Regions from separate parts of the Shinella sp. 20P9.1.1 genome, predicted to be linked through region 1. Evidence: predicted binding sites of a transcription regulator. Region 1 holds the regulator's gene; each other region holds the start of a gene.
The links. The regulator LexA, encoded in region 1, represses DNA repair genes until DNA is damaged. The targets are predictions, from matches to a motif close to TGTTCNNNNTGTGTTCNG.
Positions count from the first base shown of each region.

Region 2: a site for LexA is predicted at 2,935-2,952, ahead of AC27VQ_RS16940 (putative DNA modification/repair radical SAM protein). Genes of this name have one in related genera too.
Region 3: a site for LexA is predicted at 2,344-2,361, ahead of dnaE (DNA polymerase III subunit alpha). Genes of this name have one in related genera too.

Region 1 is NZ_JBYOLC010000011.1:41,795-47,529, forward strand. It holds gene trpD (anthranilate phosphoribosyltransferase) at 1-205, shown strand, start outside; gene trpC (indole-3-glycerol phosphate synthase TrpC) at 214-1,029, shown strand; gene moaC (cyclic pyranopterin monophosphate synthase MoaC) at 1,029-1,523, shown strand; gene AC27VQ_RS18670 (molybdopterin molybdotransferase MoeA) at 1,523-2,746, shown strand; gene lexA (transcriptional repressor LexA) at 2,840-3,568, shown strand; gene AC27VQ_RS18680 (ComEC/Rec2 family competence protein) at 3,703-5,735, opposite strand, start outside.
Region 2 is NZ_JBYOLC010000009.1:145,834-151,568, forward strand. It holds gene AC27VQ_RS16930 (CBS domain-containing protein) at 1-248, shown strand, start outside; gene AC27VQ_RS16935 (UdgX family uracil-DNA binding protein) at 245-1,702, opposite strand; gene AC27VQ_RS16940 (putative DNA modification/repair radical SAM protein) at 1,702-2,931, opposite strand; gene AC27VQ_RS16945 (DUF982 domain-containing protein) at 3,052-3,306, shown strand; gene AC27VQ_RS16950 (BON domain-containing protein) at 3,395-3,886, opposite strand; gene AC27VQ_RS16955 (inositol monophosphatase family protein) at 3,957-4,736, opposite strand; gene AC27VQ_RS16960 (amino acid ABC transporter ATP-binding protein) at 4,748-5,485, opposite strand; gene AC27VQ_RS16965 (ABC transporter permease) at 5,485-5,735, opposite strand, start outside.
Region 3 is NZ_JBYOLC010000005.1:99,757-105,491, reverse strand. It holds gene AC27VQ_RS10555 (lipoprotein-releasing ABC transporter permease subunit) at 1-486, shown strand, start outside; gene AC27VQ_RS10550 (ABC transporter ATP-binding protein) at 496-1,182, shown strand; gene AC27VQ_RS10545 (VOC family protein) at 1,201-1,638, opposite strand; gene AC27VQ_RS10540 (hypothetical protein) at 1,684-2,262, opposite strand; gene dnaE (DNA polymerase III subunit alpha) at 2,621-5,735, shown strand, end outside.

The sequences.
Region 1 (5,735 bases):
AGCCCTCCTCTCCGTGCTCGGCGGCGCGCATATGCCCTACCGTGACATCTCGCTCGCAAATGCTGCCGCCTCTCTCGTCGTCGCCGGCAAGGCGGAGACGCTGAAGGACGGCATGCGGCTCGCAACCGAATCGCTCGAAAGCGGCCGTGCCCGTACCGTGCTGGAACGCCTCGTTGCGGTTTCCAACGAAGGCGCGGCGGAGTAGGATTGGCCATGACCGATATCCTGAAGAAGATTGAAGCCTACAAGCTCGAAGAGATCGCCGCCGCCAAGGCGCGTGTCGCCCCGGCCGAGCTGCGCGCCCGCATCCGCGATCAGGAGCCGCCGCGCGGCTTCTTCGCCAGCCTCAAGGACAGACAAGCGCAGGGCCAGTTCGGCCTGATCGCCGAAATTAAGAAGGCGAGCCCTTCCAAGGGGCTGATCCGCCCGGATTTCGATCCGCCGGCCCTTGCCAAGGCCTATGAGGCCGGTGGTGCCGCCTGCCTCTCCGTGCTCACGGACACGCCGAGTTTTCAGGGCGCGCCGGAATTCCTGACCGCCGCCCGCGAGGCCTGCGCGCTTCCGGCATTGCGCAAGGATTTCATGTTCGACAGCTACCAGATGCTGGAAGCCCGCGCCTGGGGTGCGGATTGCATCCTGCTCATCATGGCTTCGCTCAGCGACGACACGGCCAAGATGCTGGAAGATGCCGCCTTCTCGCTCGGCATGGACGTGCTGATCGAGGTGCATGACGAAGAAGAGATGGAACGGGCGCTGAAGCTCAAGTCCAAGCTCGTCGGCATCAACAACCGCAACCTGCGCACCTTCGAAGTCGATCTCGCCGTTTCCGAAAAGCTCGCCGGCATGGTGCCGGACGATCGCCTGCTCGTCGGCGAAAGCGGAATCTTCACCCATGCCGATTGTGCGCGCCTCGGCAAGGTCGGCATCTCCACCTTCCTCGTCGGCGAAAGCCTGATGCGCAAGGTCGATGTGACGGCAGCAACGCGCGAACTGCTGACCGGCTCCGCCGGCATGCTGGCGGCGGAATGATGGCCGAAAACGGCCGCACGCTCACCCATATCGGTGCCTCCGGCGAGGCGCACATGGTCGATGTCGGCGACAAGGCCGAGACCGTGCGCATTGCCGTGGCCGAAGGTTTCATCCGCATGGCGCCGGAAACGCTCGACCTGATCCTCAAGGGCGACGCCAAGAAGGGCGACGTGATCGGCACGGCACGACTGGCCGGCATCATGGCCGCCAAGCAGACGTCCAATCTCATCCCGCTCTGCCACCCGCTGATGCTGACTAAGGTGACGGTGGATATCCGTGAGGATCGCGCCTTGCCCGGCCTGCGCATCGAGGCCATGGCGAAGCTCACCGGCCGCACCGGCGTCGAGATGGAGGCGCTGACCGCCGTCAGCGTCGCGTGCCTCACAATCTACGACATGGCCAAGGCGGCCGACCGCGAGATGGAGATCGGCGGCGTGCGCCTTGCCGAAAAGTCCGGCGGCCGCTCCGGTGATTACAAACGCAGAGATCTCTGATGTCCCTCCTCCCCGTTGCCGACGCCCTCGACCGCCTGCTTTCCGCGGCCAAGCCCACGCAACGGACGGAAAAGGTTTCGCTTCATGAAGCGGACGGCCGCGTGCTGGCTGAAGACGTCGCCGCCCGCCTCACCCAGCCGCCTTTCGACAATTCCGCCATGGACGGCTATGCCGTTCGCCACGCCGATATCGCCGAACTCGGATCGATCCTCAAGGTCGTCGGCACCTCCGCGGCTGGCCATGCCTTCGACGGCACAGCCGGCCCCGGCGAGGCCGTGCGCATCTTCACCGGCGCGCCAATGTCTGCCTTCGCAGATACCGTTCTGCTGCAGGAAGACGCGGAGAAGCTGGAGGATGGACGCATCCGCACCACCTTCCTCACGCCCAAAGGCCGCCATATCCGCCCGCGCGGCCAGGATTTTTCGGAACGCGACGTGCTGCTCAAGGCCGGCGATATGCTCGATGCCGGCCGTCTCACCGTCGCCGCTGCGATGAACCACGCCGAGCTCACGGTCTACGCCCGCCCCCGCATCGCCGTGCTCGCTACGGGCGACGAACTCGTCACGCCCGGCACATCGCCCGGCACAAGCCAGATCATCGCCTCCAACACCTATGGCGTCTCCGCCATCGCGCGCGCTTCCGGTGCCGAGATCATCGACCTCGGCATTGTCGGCGACGATAAAAAGGCGATCCTCGAGGCCGTGCAGAGGGCACTTGCCTTGGATATCGACGTGCTCGTCACACTCGGCGGCGCCTCGGTCGGCGATTTCGATCTCGTGCAGCCGGTGCTCGGCGAAGCCGGCATGGAACTCGATTTCTGGCGCATCGCCATGCGTCCCGGAAAACCGCTGATGGTCGGCCGCCTTGGCGATATCCAGATCGTCGGCCTGCCGGGCAATCCCGTCTCCAGCCTCGTCTGCGCGCTGCTTTTCCTGGAGCCGCTGACGCGCCGCCTCGCCCGCCTGCCGGCGAATGACCGCGTTTACAAGGCCGTCACCGCCGTGCCGGTCAAGGAAAACGACCACCGGCAGGACTACATTCGCTCCCGCATCACCCGCGGGCCGGATGGAGATTTGCAGGTGACGCCCTTCGACAAGCAGGATTCTTCGATGATGCGAATCTTCGCGGAATCCGAAGGCCTGCTCATCCGCCCGCCGAACGCGCCCTCCGTCGAAGCCGGCGTTGCTTGCGACGTCCTTATGGTACGCCAGCCACCCCCCTGAACAGTATTATTGTTTCAGCAGCCCCTTGCGGAACACAAATGGAACAGATAGTGTCTGTTCTGGATTTGTTTCACGATTCTCGGTGGAGAGACCATGCTGACGCGCAAACAACAGGAGCTGCTCCTGTTCATTCACGAGCGTATGAAGGAATCCGGTATTCCGCCGTCTTTCGACGAGATGAAGGATGCCCTGGATTTGGCCTCCAAATCCGGCATCCATCGCCTCATCACGGCGCTTGAAGAGCGCGGCTTCATCCGCCGCCTGCCGAACCGGGCGCGGGCACTGGAAGTCATCAAGCTTCCCGAGGCCTATTCACCGATCCAGCAGCCCCGCCGTGGGTTCTCACCCACCGTCGTAGAAGGCAGCCGCGGCAAACAACCGATGGCGCCGGCGCCCTCCCAGCGTGTCGCAACACCGCAGTCCGATCTCATGCCCTCCTCGGTCTCCGTACCTGTCATGGGCCGCATCGCCGCCGGCGTGCCGATCTCCGCCATCCAGAACAACACGCATGATATCACTGTCCCGGCCGAAATGATCGGCGTCGGCGATCACTATGCGCTCGAGGTGAAGGGCGATTCGATGATCGAAGCCGGCATCTTCGATGGCGACACGGTCATCATTCGCGATACCAGCAGTGCCAATCCCGGCGAAATCATCGTAGCCCTCGTCGACGATGAAGAAGCCACGCTGAAGCGCTTCCGCCGTAAGGGTGCGTCGATTGCGCTGGAAGCCGCAAACCCTGCTTATGAAACCCGCATCTTCGGTCCGGATCGCGTCAAAATCCAGGGCAAGCTTGTGGGCCTTATTCGGCGCTACAACTAACCAGGCCAAACTCGAGACGTCGTAAGTGCCCCGAGGGCATTAGCTTTCATGGACTGTGCGGCCTTCGAGGTGAAGGTGCGGGAGCTTTTGGTTCAGGAAATGGTTTATGCTGCCGGCCAACTCAGCTGCTCAATTCAGAAGTCGCTCGAAATGGCTGCGTCGGTTTCATTGATTTCGCCTTGAGTATCGCGTTGAGGGCGTTCTCCCTCTGCGTTGCCACTCGTATACGTTCCGGTTCGCCAATCATAAGTCCGATGGCGCGACCACGGGCGATCCAGCGTTTCGATAGCTGGTATTATGCTGGCTTCCAGTATGAACGGTGCATTTTCCTCTTCGCCGGGGATGATTTCCAGGGCGCCGGTGCGCCGAAGATGGCGAGCGGTGATGAGCCTTGCGCCGGAGCGGCAAGCGGCGGTCCGAAGCGGCGCCTGCGTGACGACGACGTCTGCGGCGTCGCAGGCCGTGCCAAGAAATGCGACGTCGTCAAGCGTGACGATGCGCCATTCGTTTGGTGAAACAGCCACGCAGAAAGCCTTCGTCTCGCAGATGAAACCCGCCTGGCTTGCTGCCGCGTCGAACGCAGACGCCATGGCCGCTTTCGCCTTTTCGCGGTTTGCCCGGTGGCGTGACGATTTTCGCTTTTTCGCGGTTTCGACAGCGGTAGCTTCCTCTTCAACTGTCAAACCGGCGGTCTTTCTCATCGTCGGCTTGACGACGTCGCCCAGCCGCAGGGCCCGGCGCCATTGCGCGTAGACGAAATCCGGCGGACGGGCACGGTTCGTCGCAACGCCATCGTCGCGCAGGATAGCAACGAGGCGACCGTCCTCCGAGATCAGGACCTCGGGTCTTACGGGATCACCCGGCCAGAATGCGATGGCAATGCCGATCAGCACGAGCAATGTACCGGCATGGCGAAGGCGTGTGCGCAGGATGCAGACGAGCCCGCCGCCAAAACCGATCAGCAGGAAGGCGGCAGGCGGAATGCGGCCGGTGACGATCTCGCCCTTCCAGCTGGCGACCCAGTTGGACAGGGCGATCATCCACTCGATCCCCTTGCCCATGATGGCGAAAGGAATGGCATCCAGCCCGAAGGGCATCAGCAGCACGGCGACAAGGCCGAACGGCATGACGATGGCGCTGATGGCGGGCATGGTGAGGAGGTTGCCCGCCAACCCGTAGGCCGGAATCCGGTTGAAGTGGCCGATCGAATAGATCAGCGTCGAAAAACCGCCGATCAGCGAGGAGAGCATCAATCCGCCAAGGAAGCGGCCGGTCGAACCGCCGGCGGCCCGCAACATGCCGCCCCGGCCTTCCCGTTTCACCGGCCGCTCGCGCCATGCCGCATAGCCGGCGACGAGCCCCAGCGTTGCGGCATAGGACATCTGGAAACCGGGATTGGTGATGGCCGAGGGCGTGACCACCAGAATGAGGATGGCCGAAAGGGCGACATTTCGCAGGCTGATCGCCGACCGTCCGAACAGCACGGCGACGAGCATGACGCAGATCATGATCCACGAACGCACCGCCGAAAGTGCCCCACCCGACACGAGTATATAGAGCGTCACCATGACGAGCGCCCCGACGGCGGCGATTTTCTTTGCCGGATATCGCTCGGCAAAGCCGGGGATCAGTGCCATCAGCATGCGTGCGCCGACAAGAAATGTGCCGGCCGCAAGCACCATGTTCAGCCCGGAAATCGCCAACACATGGGCAAGCCCCGCCTGCCGCAACGCCTCCACCGTTTCCGGGCTGATCGCACGCTGTTCGGCCGTCACCAAGGCGGCGGCGATCGCGCCGGCATCGCCATCGATCCGGCTACGGATATGCTCGGTCAGATTGTTGCGCCACGTCGCGATTTCCTGCCGGATCCGCTCCTCCAGACCGGCCGGCGCCGCTGCAATCCGTTCGGGCGCCTGGTAGAAATAGCCGACCGCCCCGGTGCCGGCGAAATAGGCGTCGAAGGCAAAATCGTTGAGCCCCGTCAATGCGGGACCGGAGGGCGGATTGAGCCGCGCGCGGCCAGCAATGCCGTCGCCGATCACGATCGGTTCGTGCCTGTTGCGGGCGAGAACCGTCACCACATCAGGCGCACGTTTCAAGGTGGGATCGCGTGTCGCCGTAAGGGCAATGCGATAGCGGATTGCACCTCGCCCGTCGCTTTCGCGCG
Region 2 (5,735 bases), on a different contig from region 1:
TCGGCACGCTGACGGACCGCGACATCATCCTGCGCGCCGTCGCTCCGGGCCTTAACGCCGAGGTCACCAAGGTCTCCGACATCATGACCACCAACATCACCTATTGTTATGACGACGAGGATCCCGCCATTGTGCTCGCCAACATGCAGTCGCTGCACCTGCGTCGCCTCGCCGTGCTCGACCGCCAGAGCCGCCTTTCCGGCGTGGTGTCACGGACGGATTTCAAGCGGCACCAGATCCAGATCTAGCCCGAAAAGCTCTTCGCCAGATGACCGATATCCCTGATGTCCTCGAGAAAGAGGGCATGCTGGCGCCGGCGTTCGGCCTCATCGGGCAGGCGTAGCAGGAACGAGGGATGGATGGTTGGGTAGAGCACGACATTGTCCTCCATCGCCATGGGTTGGCTGCGCACCTGGCTGAGCGGGCGCCGGTCGCCCGTCAGCGCATAGAGGGCCGTGGCGCCCAGGGCCACGATGATCCTAGGTTTGACGAGTTCGATTTCCTTCGTCAGCCACCAGCGGCAATGATCGATCTCACCCCGGTTCGGCTTCTCGTGGATGCGGCGCTTGCCGCGCGGCTGATATTTGAAATGCTTGACGGCATTGGTGAGGTAAAGCGTTTCGCGCGCAAGGCCGGCCTCCTTCAGCACGCCATCCAGCACTTTTCCGGCCGGGCCGACAAAGGGACGGCCGGCAAGGTCTTCCTGATCGCCCGGCTGCTCGCCGACCATCATCATCACCGCCGCCTCCTGCCCCTCGCCGAAGACGGTCTGCGTCGCCGTGCAATGCAGCGGGCAGCGCGTGCAGCGCCGGGCCTCTTCGCGCAGGCTTTCCAGCGTGCCGGCTTCAGCAAAACCGGCGGACGGCATTGCCTGTGCCAAATCCTGAAGCCGGTAGTGAAAGGCCGGCGGATCGCTGGCAGCACGCTCGGCCATGGCGCGAACATTGGCTTCCGCATTGGCGATCAGTTCGGGAATGAGGGCCGCCTCGGGCAAGTTGCGCCAGTATTTCTTCGGCATCTCCGCCTGCATAGCCCTAGTCTTCAGCCGCGCCGGATTGAAGATACTGGCATAATAGGTGCGCCAGAGCGCGTCCGTGGGATCGCCGTGGCCAGGATCCTCGCCCGGCCGCATGTCGGCGATCAGGCTTTCGCCATTCCAGCTCGCCGTGCCCTTCGGCGTTGCGATGATCCAGTCCATATCGGCGAAGCGGCGGCGAAAGAACGGCGCGGTGCGCGCGACGACGAAATGCGTCGGCTCGAACCAGGCGAAAAACCGTCGGCGGCCTTCCACCTCCCCTGCGATTTCCTTGAACCGCACGAAGGCCGTCATCTTGTGGCTGTCACGCGCGACGTTCTTGGCCAGCAGCCGCGCCCAGGCGACATCCTTGTCCGCCGTCAGTTCCAGCAGGCGCCGGTCGGATTGCAGGCGCCAGAGCAGGCGGTAGAGCAGATGAAAGCGCCCCGGATCCGTGTGGCATACGACGGCCTCGGCAAGCGGCAGGAAGGCCTGCGGCACCACGAGCGGGGGTGCGGCGGCATCAGGCACCGGCAGCTCCGGCAATGTGCTGGCCTCGAAGAGTTCTATGTCGCCTTGGATGCGCCAGTCCACCTCGCGCGGCGAGACGCCGGCTGTGGCAAGCGCGCGGGCGGCATCGCGCCATTCGGAAAAATCACCGCGGGCGAGAAGCGGGATCGTCCACATCACAGCAACGAAAGCTGTTCCGGCTTGCGCGCGAAGAGCGTCTTCAAGTCGGCGCGGTCGGCGAGCTTCAGTGGCGTCCAACCCTCCGCCTCGATGAACGCCTTCACCTTGCGCACGGAAACGCTAAGCCGCGCCAGATCTTCCAGCCGCAGGCGGCGGAAACGGCGGCTGGAGAGGATGGCATCGACCGTCTTCGTGCCGAAGCCCGGCACGCGCAGCAGGGTCTCCTTCGCCGCCCTGTTGACGTCGACGGGGAAATCCTGCCGGTTGGCGAGCGCCCAGGCGAGCTTGGGGTCCATGTCGAGATCCAGCATGCCGCCGGTCGCCGCGGTGATCTCGTCGACGCCGAACCCGTAGAAACGATAGAGCCAGTCGGCCTGGTAGAGCCGGTGTTCGCGCACCAGCGGCGGCTTGATCAGCGGCAATGCCCGCGAGGCATCCGGAATGGGGCTGAAGGCGGAATAGTAGACGCGCTTCAGGCCATAGCTGCCATAAAGCCGGGCGCTGGTCTTTAGGATGGTCGCATCGTCAGCGCCATCGGCACCCACGATCATCTGGGTGCTCTGGCCGCCCGGCACGAAGCGTTTGCGCCGCTTGGTCTGCAACGTCGGTTCGTCTGCCGCCTCGATCTTGCGGCGCAGATCCCCCATGGCGCGGCGAATGCCCTCGGGGCGCTTTTCCGGCGCGAAACGGCCGATACCCGCATCCGTCGGGAGTTCGATATTGAGCGACAGGCGATCGGCATAGAGCCCCGCCTGCTCGATCAGTTCGGGCGACGCGTCGGGGATCGATTTGAGATGGATATAGCCGCGAAAGCCGTGCACCACGCGCAGGTCCTTCGCCACCTTCACCATTTCGCCCATCGTATGATCGGGCGAGCGGATGATGCCCGACGAGAGGAACAGGCCCTCGATATAGTTGCGCCGATAGAATTCCAGCGTCAGCCAGACAACCTCGTCCGGCGTGAAGCGGGCGCGCTCCACATTGCTCGACGAGCGGTTGATACAATAGGCGCAATCGAAGATGCAGAAATTGGTGAGCAGGATCTTCAAAAGCGAAATACAGCGCCCGTCCGGCGCATAGGCATGGCAAATCCCCGCCCCTTCGGTCGAGCCGAGGCCGCCTGATACCACGGAGTCGCGCTTGACGGTTCCACTCGACGCGCAGGAGGCATCGTATTTGGCCGCATCAGACAGGATGGCCAGGCGTTGCTGCAGCGATTTCTTCATATTTGTTCACTATATGTTCTGTAGCGCTCTGTCAATCCGAGGCGTGCGGAAACCACAGTCGATGGAACTTTTCACGCCATCCCTGATTGTAGAGGAAGGAACATCGAAACGAGGTTCGTCATGGAAAGCGCTCACAATTGGCCGATGCCCGTCGTGGTGACCAACGACGAAGCACAATCGTTCGTGGTTGTTCGCAGCTCACTGGAAGCGGCCGCCTATCTCTTGGAATTCTGGCCCAAGCAGCATGGCGCCGCGTTCTTCAATGCCATCCGTATCTGTGCGGATGCTCTCGATGGCGACGTGGAGGACGGTGATGTGCGCGACGCCTTCCTGGCTGCCGCCTACGACGCGAATATCGCAATCACCGTTCACTAGAAGCGTTCTTTGTTCACACCCACGGCGCCCTGGACGAACGAGGCGACCCGACAGTTGATGCCGGGCCGGCAGCATTTCATCCGTGTGTCTATTCGTCCATATCCCGCGGCATATGACTATCGACGCCGCGCGTCATGAGGTTCTCGGCCGTTACCGCGCGCACGCCTTTCACCCGGCGGACAAGGCCGATCAGGCGACGGCGGTCTTCCTCGCCATCGACGGAACCATCGAGATCGGCAATCCCGCCGCGGATCGTGATTTCCAGAGAATCGAGATCGAATCGCCCGTCTTCTTCGAGCAGTTGCGCGATGCGCTCCTCGAGATCGTCGTCGGCAATCGTGTCCGCCTCTTCGTCGGAGAACGGCAGCGGGGCGCCATCAACGTCCCGCAGTTCGGGATCGCCGGAAATCTCGATGCCGTTGTTGTCCGACTGCTCGAGATTGGCGCCCGCGGTGCCGTAGGGCGCGTTCCTGCCAGCCCCACTGCCATCGCTGTCCGCATAGGGCCAACCGTCGCGGGTGTCGCGCTGTTCGTAATCCCGGAAATCGTCTTCGCGAGAGGCTTGTTTGCGGTCGCCCATTGCTTTGCTCCATCGGTTTTGAATGATGGAGCCGAACTGCACTGGGCAGCGCTTTGTTCCGCCTCGCGCTTCAGCCCGCCGCAAGCGCCGTGAGCGCCTGCGCATGCAGTGCCGGATCACCCGCCGCGATGACGCAGCCCTTCCAGCCGAGATCGAGCGGACCACCCTGCCAGTCGGTGACGATGCCGCCTGCGCCTTCGATGATAGCGGTCGGGGCAAAGAGGTCATAGGCGTCGAAGCCGGCATCGACGGCCAAATCCGTGCGGCCGCGCGCCAGGCAGGCATAGCTGTAGCAGCTGCCGCCGTATTGCGTGAACTGCACGGAATTGTCGAGCCGTGCGAAGGGCGCACGGTCGGCCTCGGGCACGAAGCGGGGGTTGGAGGAGGTCATATAGGCATCGGCAAGTGCGGTGCCCTTGCGGCAGCGGATCGGCTTGCCGTTGTGCCAGGCGCCTTGGCTGGAAATGCCGGTCAGGCGCTCGGCGGTGGCGGGAAGGTCGATGACGCCGAGCAAAGGCTTGCCGCCATGCGCCAGCGAAATCAGAGTACCATAAACGGGAATGCCGGCGACCCAGGCGGCGGTGCCGTCGATCGGATCGAGCACCCAGACGAATTCGGCATCCAGCCGTTCGCTGCCATATTCCTCACCCATGATGCCGTGATCGGGGAAGGCGGTGCGGATTTGTTCGCGCAGCCGGGCTTCCACCGCGCGGTCGGTGGCGGTGACGAAGCTCGCATCCTGTTTCAGGTCGACGCGTGGCGCCTCTTCGGCTGCGGCCAGAAGCAAGGCGCGGGAGCTGTCGGCGATTTTCTCGGCGAAGGCGAGGAAGGTTTCGGTACTGTCGGTCATGGCTGCTCTACTCAATGGGCAAGGATCTGTCCGAGGAAGGTGCGGGCACGCTCGGACTTGGGGGCTGCGAAGAATTCGGCGGGGGTGGAGACTTCGACGATCTCGCCCTGGTCCATGAAGACGATGCGGTCGGCGACGGAGCGGGCAAAGCCCATCTCGTGCGTTACGCAGACCATCGTCATGCCCTCGCGTGCAAGATCGGTCATCACGTCGAGCACTTCGGAAATCATTTCCGGGTCGAGCGCTGAGGTCGGCTCGTCGAAGAGCATGACCTCCGGGTTCATGCAGAGCGCGCGGGCAATCGCGACGCGCTGCTGCTGGCCGCCCGAAAGCTGTGAGGGATATTTGTGCGCCTGATCGGGAATGCGCACGCGGTTGAGATACTTCATGGCGACGGCTTCCGCCTCGGCGGTCGCCATCTTGCGCACCAGGCGCGGCGCGAGCGTCAGGTTCTCCAGCACGGTCATGTGCGGGAAGAGGTTGAAGCTCTGGAACACCATGCCGACTTCGCGGCGCACGAGATCGATCTTCTTCTCGTCGTCGGTCAGCTCCTCGCCGGCAACCATGATGCGGCCGCTGTCATGCTCCTCGAGCCTGTTGATGCAGCGGATCATGGTGGATTTTCCCGAGCCCGAGGGACCGCAGACCACGACCTTCTCGCCCTTGGCGATCGAGAGATCGACATCCTTCAGCGCGTGATAGGTGCCGTAGAACTTGTTCATCTTTTCCAGGACAATGATATCGGCCATCAGGTCTTTCTCACATGGCGGTTCGCATAGGTCTCGATCAGCGTGAAGCCGGTCTGGATGATCCAGACGAGCACGAGATAGATGATCGTCGCGGCGATGAAGATCTCGTAGGGGGCGAAGGTATCGGCCACGATGGTGCGGGCGACACCCGTCATTTCCATCAGGGTCACGGTGGAGGCGAGCGCGGTCGATTTCAGCATGGAGACGATCTCGTTGCTGTAGGCGGGCAGCGCGAGGCGCACGGCGAGCG
Region 3 (5,735 bases), on a different contig from region 1:
TGGCGCCAGCGCAACCAGACCTTCTTCTCGGCCCTGCAGGTCGAGCGCAATGTCATGTTCATGATCCTGACGCTGATCGTGCTCGTCGCCGCACTCAACATCATTTCCGGCCTGATCATGCTGGTGAAGGACAAGGGCAGCGACATCGCGATCCTGCGCACCATGGGCGCCACATCGGGCTCCATCATGCGCATCTTCTTCATGACGGGGGCGGCCATCGGCACGGTCGGCACCTTCGCCGGCGTGCTGCTCGGCGTCATCGTCTGCCTCAACGTCGAGTCGATCCGCCAGTTCTTCTCCTGGATCTCGGGCACGACACTGTTCAATCCGGAACTCTATTTCCTCAGCCAGCTTCCGGCCGACATGAATGCCGGCGAGACGGTCACCGTCATCGTCATGGCGCTGGCGCTCTCCTTCCTCGCGACGATCTTCCCCGCCTGGCGTGCCTCCAAGCTCGATCCGGTTCAGGCCCTCAGGTACGAATAGGAATTCAGCATGGCAGCGCGCGTCGCTTTGGAACTCAAAGGCATCGAACGGCACTACGGCCAGGGCGAGACGGTGCTGTCGATCCTCAAGGGGGCCGATTTCACGCTCAGAAGCGGCGAGACGGTGGCGCTCGTCGCGCCCTCTGGCACCGGCAAATCGACGCTGCTGCATGTCGCGGGGCTGCTCGAAAAACCCGATGCCGGCGATGTGTTCGTCAACGGCCATTCCTGCGCTGGCCTGCCAGACGACCAGCGCACGGCGATCCGCCGCGGCGAGATCGGCTTCGTTTATCAGTTCCACCATCTGCTGCCGGAATTCACCGCGCTCGAAAACATCATGATGCCGCAGCTGATCGGCGGTCTCTCCAAGGCCGAGGCACGCGAACGCGCCGCGCAGCTGCTCGATTATATGCGCATCGGCCACCGCGCCGACCATCGCCCGTCCGAACTCTCCGGCGGTGAGCAGCAGCGCGTCGCCATCGCACGCGCGGTTGCCAATGCGCCGCTCCTGCTTCTGGCCGACGAACCGACCGGCAATCTCGACCCGGAAACCGCCGGCTACGTTTTCGAGGCGCTGGAAGCGCTCGCCCGCCAGTCCGGCCTTGCCGCGATGATCGCCACGCACAACCATGAGCTTGCCAGCCTGATGGATCGCCGCGTGACGATCGAGGACGGGCTCGTCAAGGAACTGGCCTGAAAGGCCCGTCGTTCGATATCACGCCGCGAGCTTAGCGGTTCCGGCCTTTCGTTCGACAAGCGCCCAGATGTGTCCGAACGGGTCGAAGATCGACGCCACGCGGCGGCCCAACATATCCACCTGCACTACATCTCGCGTCACGGCACCGGCTTCGATCGTCCGTTGCATCGTGCGCTCGATGTCGCCGACCGTCAGTGTGAAAATCGCGCTGACGGACCCGGCCGCCTTGGGGAAGAACGGCCCGCCATAGGACGGGTTTTCCTCGCGTCGCGGGTTTGATCCCGCGACGGCCACAGGCATCGTTCCGAAGCGCATGGCAAAGCCCGCTAGTACGCCTTCGATATGATAGGGTTCGACCACTACGGCGCCAAAGGCGACGACGTAGAAGTCCGCCGCCTCCTGTTCGCGCCCGTGCTCGACGAAGAGGGAAATTTCGATGCTGATCTCGTCGGTCATCGCGATTGTCCTTCCGTATCGCCGCCCTGCGGGCGGTGCCTGCGATCAGTTGTCCAGCCCGCAGATGGAGCGGGCGGTCTCGTCCTTCCAGTCCTTGAGCAAGGCGAACTGCGCCTGCCCGGAAACCGCGCCGCCGCTGGTCTTGCCCTTTCCGGTCAGCACGTTGAGGTCGCATTCCGTGCTGGCATTGGGGTCGAGCGTATCATAGGCCGAGTAGGTGTAGCCGGCGACGATGAAATCGAAATTTCGATAGGCGATGGTGAGCGACTGACGCCAGCGGTCGCGCCCGACCGAATCGTTCTTGGTCGTGATGGTGAAGGAGCCATTGGCGAGCGCCGCAAGTTCCGGCTCCTGGCCGTACATGGTGAGGTTGCCCCAGATGCTGTTCGGCAGCGGCAAAGCAAGCGTCAGGCGGTTCTCTTCGGGCTTGGCAAGATAGACATAGAGGCCGTTGTCGTCGCCGCTGTCGTCGCCCGGTGTGGCGATCACGGCCAGATCCGCCGTGCCGTCCTTGTTCCAGTCGCCGCTCGCCATGGCGACGATGCGGTCTGCCGGAAAGTCGGCGGCCATCGTTGCGGCAGGCAGAACAATCGAAAACACGAGGGCAGCGGCAAGCGACTTCATTTCATTTCCTCCATGGGGTTGGGCCGACCTTATTGCGCGTGAACGCGTCGGTCCAGAGGGGATGTGGAAAGCTGTTGACATGAGAACAAGAATAGAACAAAGTGAAAACATAAAAGGAAAGGGAGCCATAATGACCGATTTTCTTCGTGACTTTGCAGCATTCACCTCCATCGCCCTGTTCGTCGCCAGCTTCTCCGTCCTCCTCTTCGGAATCTGACGGTTCAGATCTCTCCACTGATCATTCCTGCCTGCCGCGCGTCCTTGGCGCGTGGAAAGCGGGTGCAAAGCCAAGAACCGTCTGGACGAGACGGGTCCGAATCCGTTTAAGCTCTTTCTTCTGATCGGAAGGAAGTTTGACATGGCGGAAGCGGCTCCAGTGACGGTTGGCGAGAAGATCGCCGAGACGCCCGAATTCGTGCATCTGCGCGTGCATTCGGCTTTCTCGCTGCTCGAAGGCGCTCTGCCGATCAAGAAGATCATCGGCAAGGCAACGTCCGACCAGCAGCCGGCAATCGCCATCACCGACACGAACAATCTGTTCGCGGCGCTCGAATTCTCGCAGAAGGCCGTCGGCGACGGCATTCAGCCCTTGATCGGCTGCCAGCTGTCGATCGATATGGAAGACGAGGGCGAGGGCGAAAGGCGCGGGGGGCAGGCGCAGCTTCAGAAGCTGCCGTCGATCGTTGTCCTTGCCGCGAGCGATGCCGGCTATGCGCGTCTCGTCGAGCTCGTCAGCCGCGCCTATCTCGGCGGTGAAAGCGGGCAGGCGGTTCGCATTGCCTATAGCTGGCTGGAAGCGGGCACGGACGGGCTGATCGCCTTGACGGGTGCGCGCGGCGGTCCCGTCGACATGGCCTATCTTGCCGGACAGCCGGCCGTAGCAAAAGCGCGGCTCGATGCGCTGAAGGCTGTGTTTGGCGATCGGCTCTATATCGAGTTGCAGCGCCACGGTCGTTACGACAAGTCGCATGAGCGGCGCATGGTGGAGCTTGCCTATGCGGAGGATGTGCCGCTGGTCGCCACCAACGAGCCGTTCTTCCCGTCACCGGACGACTACGATGCCCACGATGCGCTGATGGCGGTGGCGCACAATGCCATGGTGTCGGATGACAACCGGTTCCGCCTGTCGCCGGATCACTATCTCAAGAGCCGCAAGGACATGGCAAAGCTCTTTGCCGACCTTCCGGAGGCGCTGGAGAACACGGTCGAGATCGCAAAGCGCTGCTCCTTCGTGCTGAAGACGCGCGCGCCTATCCTGCCGCGCTTCACGGGGGCGACGGATGATCCGGAAGAGGCGGAGCGGGCGGAATCGGCAGAGCTGCGCCGCCAGTCGGTGGAGGGGCTGGAAAGCCGCATGGCGCTGCTCGGCCTGTCGCCGGGCTATACGGAACAGGATTACCGCGAGCGGCTGGATTTCGAGCTCAGCGTCATCGAGCGCATGAAGTTTCCCGGCTACTTCCTCATCGTTGCCGACTTCATCAAGTGGGCCAAGCAGCATAATATTCCCGTCGGGCCGGGCCGCGGTTCGGGCGCGGGTTCGCTCGTCGCCTATGCACTCACCATTACCGACGTCGATCCGTTGCGCTTCTCGTTGCTTTTCGAACGCTTCCTCAATCCGGAACGCGTTTCGATGCCCGACTTCGATATCGACTTCTGCCAGGACCGCCGCGAAGAGGTGATCCGCTACGTGCAGCAGAAATACGGTCGCGAGCAGGTGGCACAGATCATCACCTTCGGTTCGCTGCAGGCGCGCGCGGCCCTGCGTGACGTCGGCCGCGTGCTCGAAATGCCCTATGGCCAGGTCGACAAGATCTGCAAGCTCGTGCCGAACAATCCGGCCAATCCGACGCCGCTCTACAAGGCGATCGAAGAGGAGCCGAAGCTGCAGGAAGAGGCGGAGAAGGAGCCGGTCGTCGCCCGTCTGCTCGATATCGCCCAGAAGATCGAAGGTCTCTACCGTCACGCCTCCACGCATGCCGCCGGCATCGTGATCGGCGATCGGCCGCTGTCGCAGCTTGTGCCGATGTACCGCGATCCGCGCTCCGACATGCCCGTCACCCAGTTCAACATGAAGTGGGTGGAACAGGCCGGCCTCGTGAAATTCGACTTTCTCGGCCTGAAGACGCTGACTGTCCTGAAGACCGCCGTCGATTTCATTCGCAAGCGCGATATCGAGGTCAAGCTCGAAAGCCTGCCGCTGGATGATCAGTTGACCTACGAGATGCTGTCGCGCGGCGAGACGGTCGGCGTGTTCCAGGTGGAAAGTGCCGGCATGCGCAAGGCACTGATCGGCATGCGGCCGGACTGCATCGAGGATATCATCGCGCTCGTGGCGCTCTACCGCCCCGGCCCGATGGAGAACATCCCGGTCTATAACGCCCGCAAGCACGGCGAGGAGGAGATCGAATCGATCCATCCGACGATCGACCATCTGCTCAAGGAAACGCAGGGCGTTATCGTTTACCAGGAACAGGTGATGCAGATCGCCCAGGTTCTCTCGGGTTATTCGCTCGGCGAGGCCGATCTCTTGCGCCGCGCCATGGGCAAGAAGATCAAGGAGGAGATGGACAAGCAGCGCGCCCGTTTCGTCGACGGCGCGGTCAAGAACGGCGTTTCCAAGCCGCAGTCCGACCTGATCTTCGACCTGCTCGCCAAATTCGCCAACTACGGCTTCAACAAGTCGCACGCCGCCGCTTACGCCATCGTCTCCTACCAGACTGCCTATCTGAAGGCGCATTATCCGGTCGAGTTCCTGGCCGCGTCGATGACTTACGATATGTCCAACACGGACAAGCTGAACGATTTTCGGCAGGATGCCGGCCGTCTTGGCATCGCCGTCATCCCGCCATCGGTGCAGACGTCCTTCGCGCATTTCGAGACGGGTGAGAACCGCATCTATTACGCGCTCGCCGCCATCAAGGGCGTGGGCGAGGCGGCGGTCCAGCATATCGTCGAGGTGCGCGGCACGACGCCGTTCAAGAACCTCGAGGACTTCTGCACGCGCATCGATCCGAAATTCGTCAACCGCCGCGTCTTCGAAAGCCTGATCGTCGCCGGCGCCTTCGATTGCTTCGGCCATGATCGCGCCGCCATGATCGCCGGCCTCGACCGCCTGCTGGGCGCGGCCCAGCGCGCGCAGGAGAACAAGACGAGCGGGCAGGGCGATATTTTCGGCATGGGGGCGGCGACGGGGCCGGAGGTCATCACGCTGCCCTCCTACACGCCCTGGCTGGCGTCGGAAAAGCTTCACCGCGAATTCCAGGTGCTCGGCTTCTTCCTCTCCGCCCATCCGCTCGATACCTACGCACCGCTTCTCGCGAAGATGCGCGTGCAGACCTTTGGCGATTTTTCCGCTGCCGTGAAGCGCGGTGCGACGGCCGGCCGCCTTGCCGGCACGGTCACCTCCAAGCAGGAGCGCAAGACCCGCACCGGCAACAAGATGGGCATCGTCGCCTTCTCGGACTCGTCCGGCC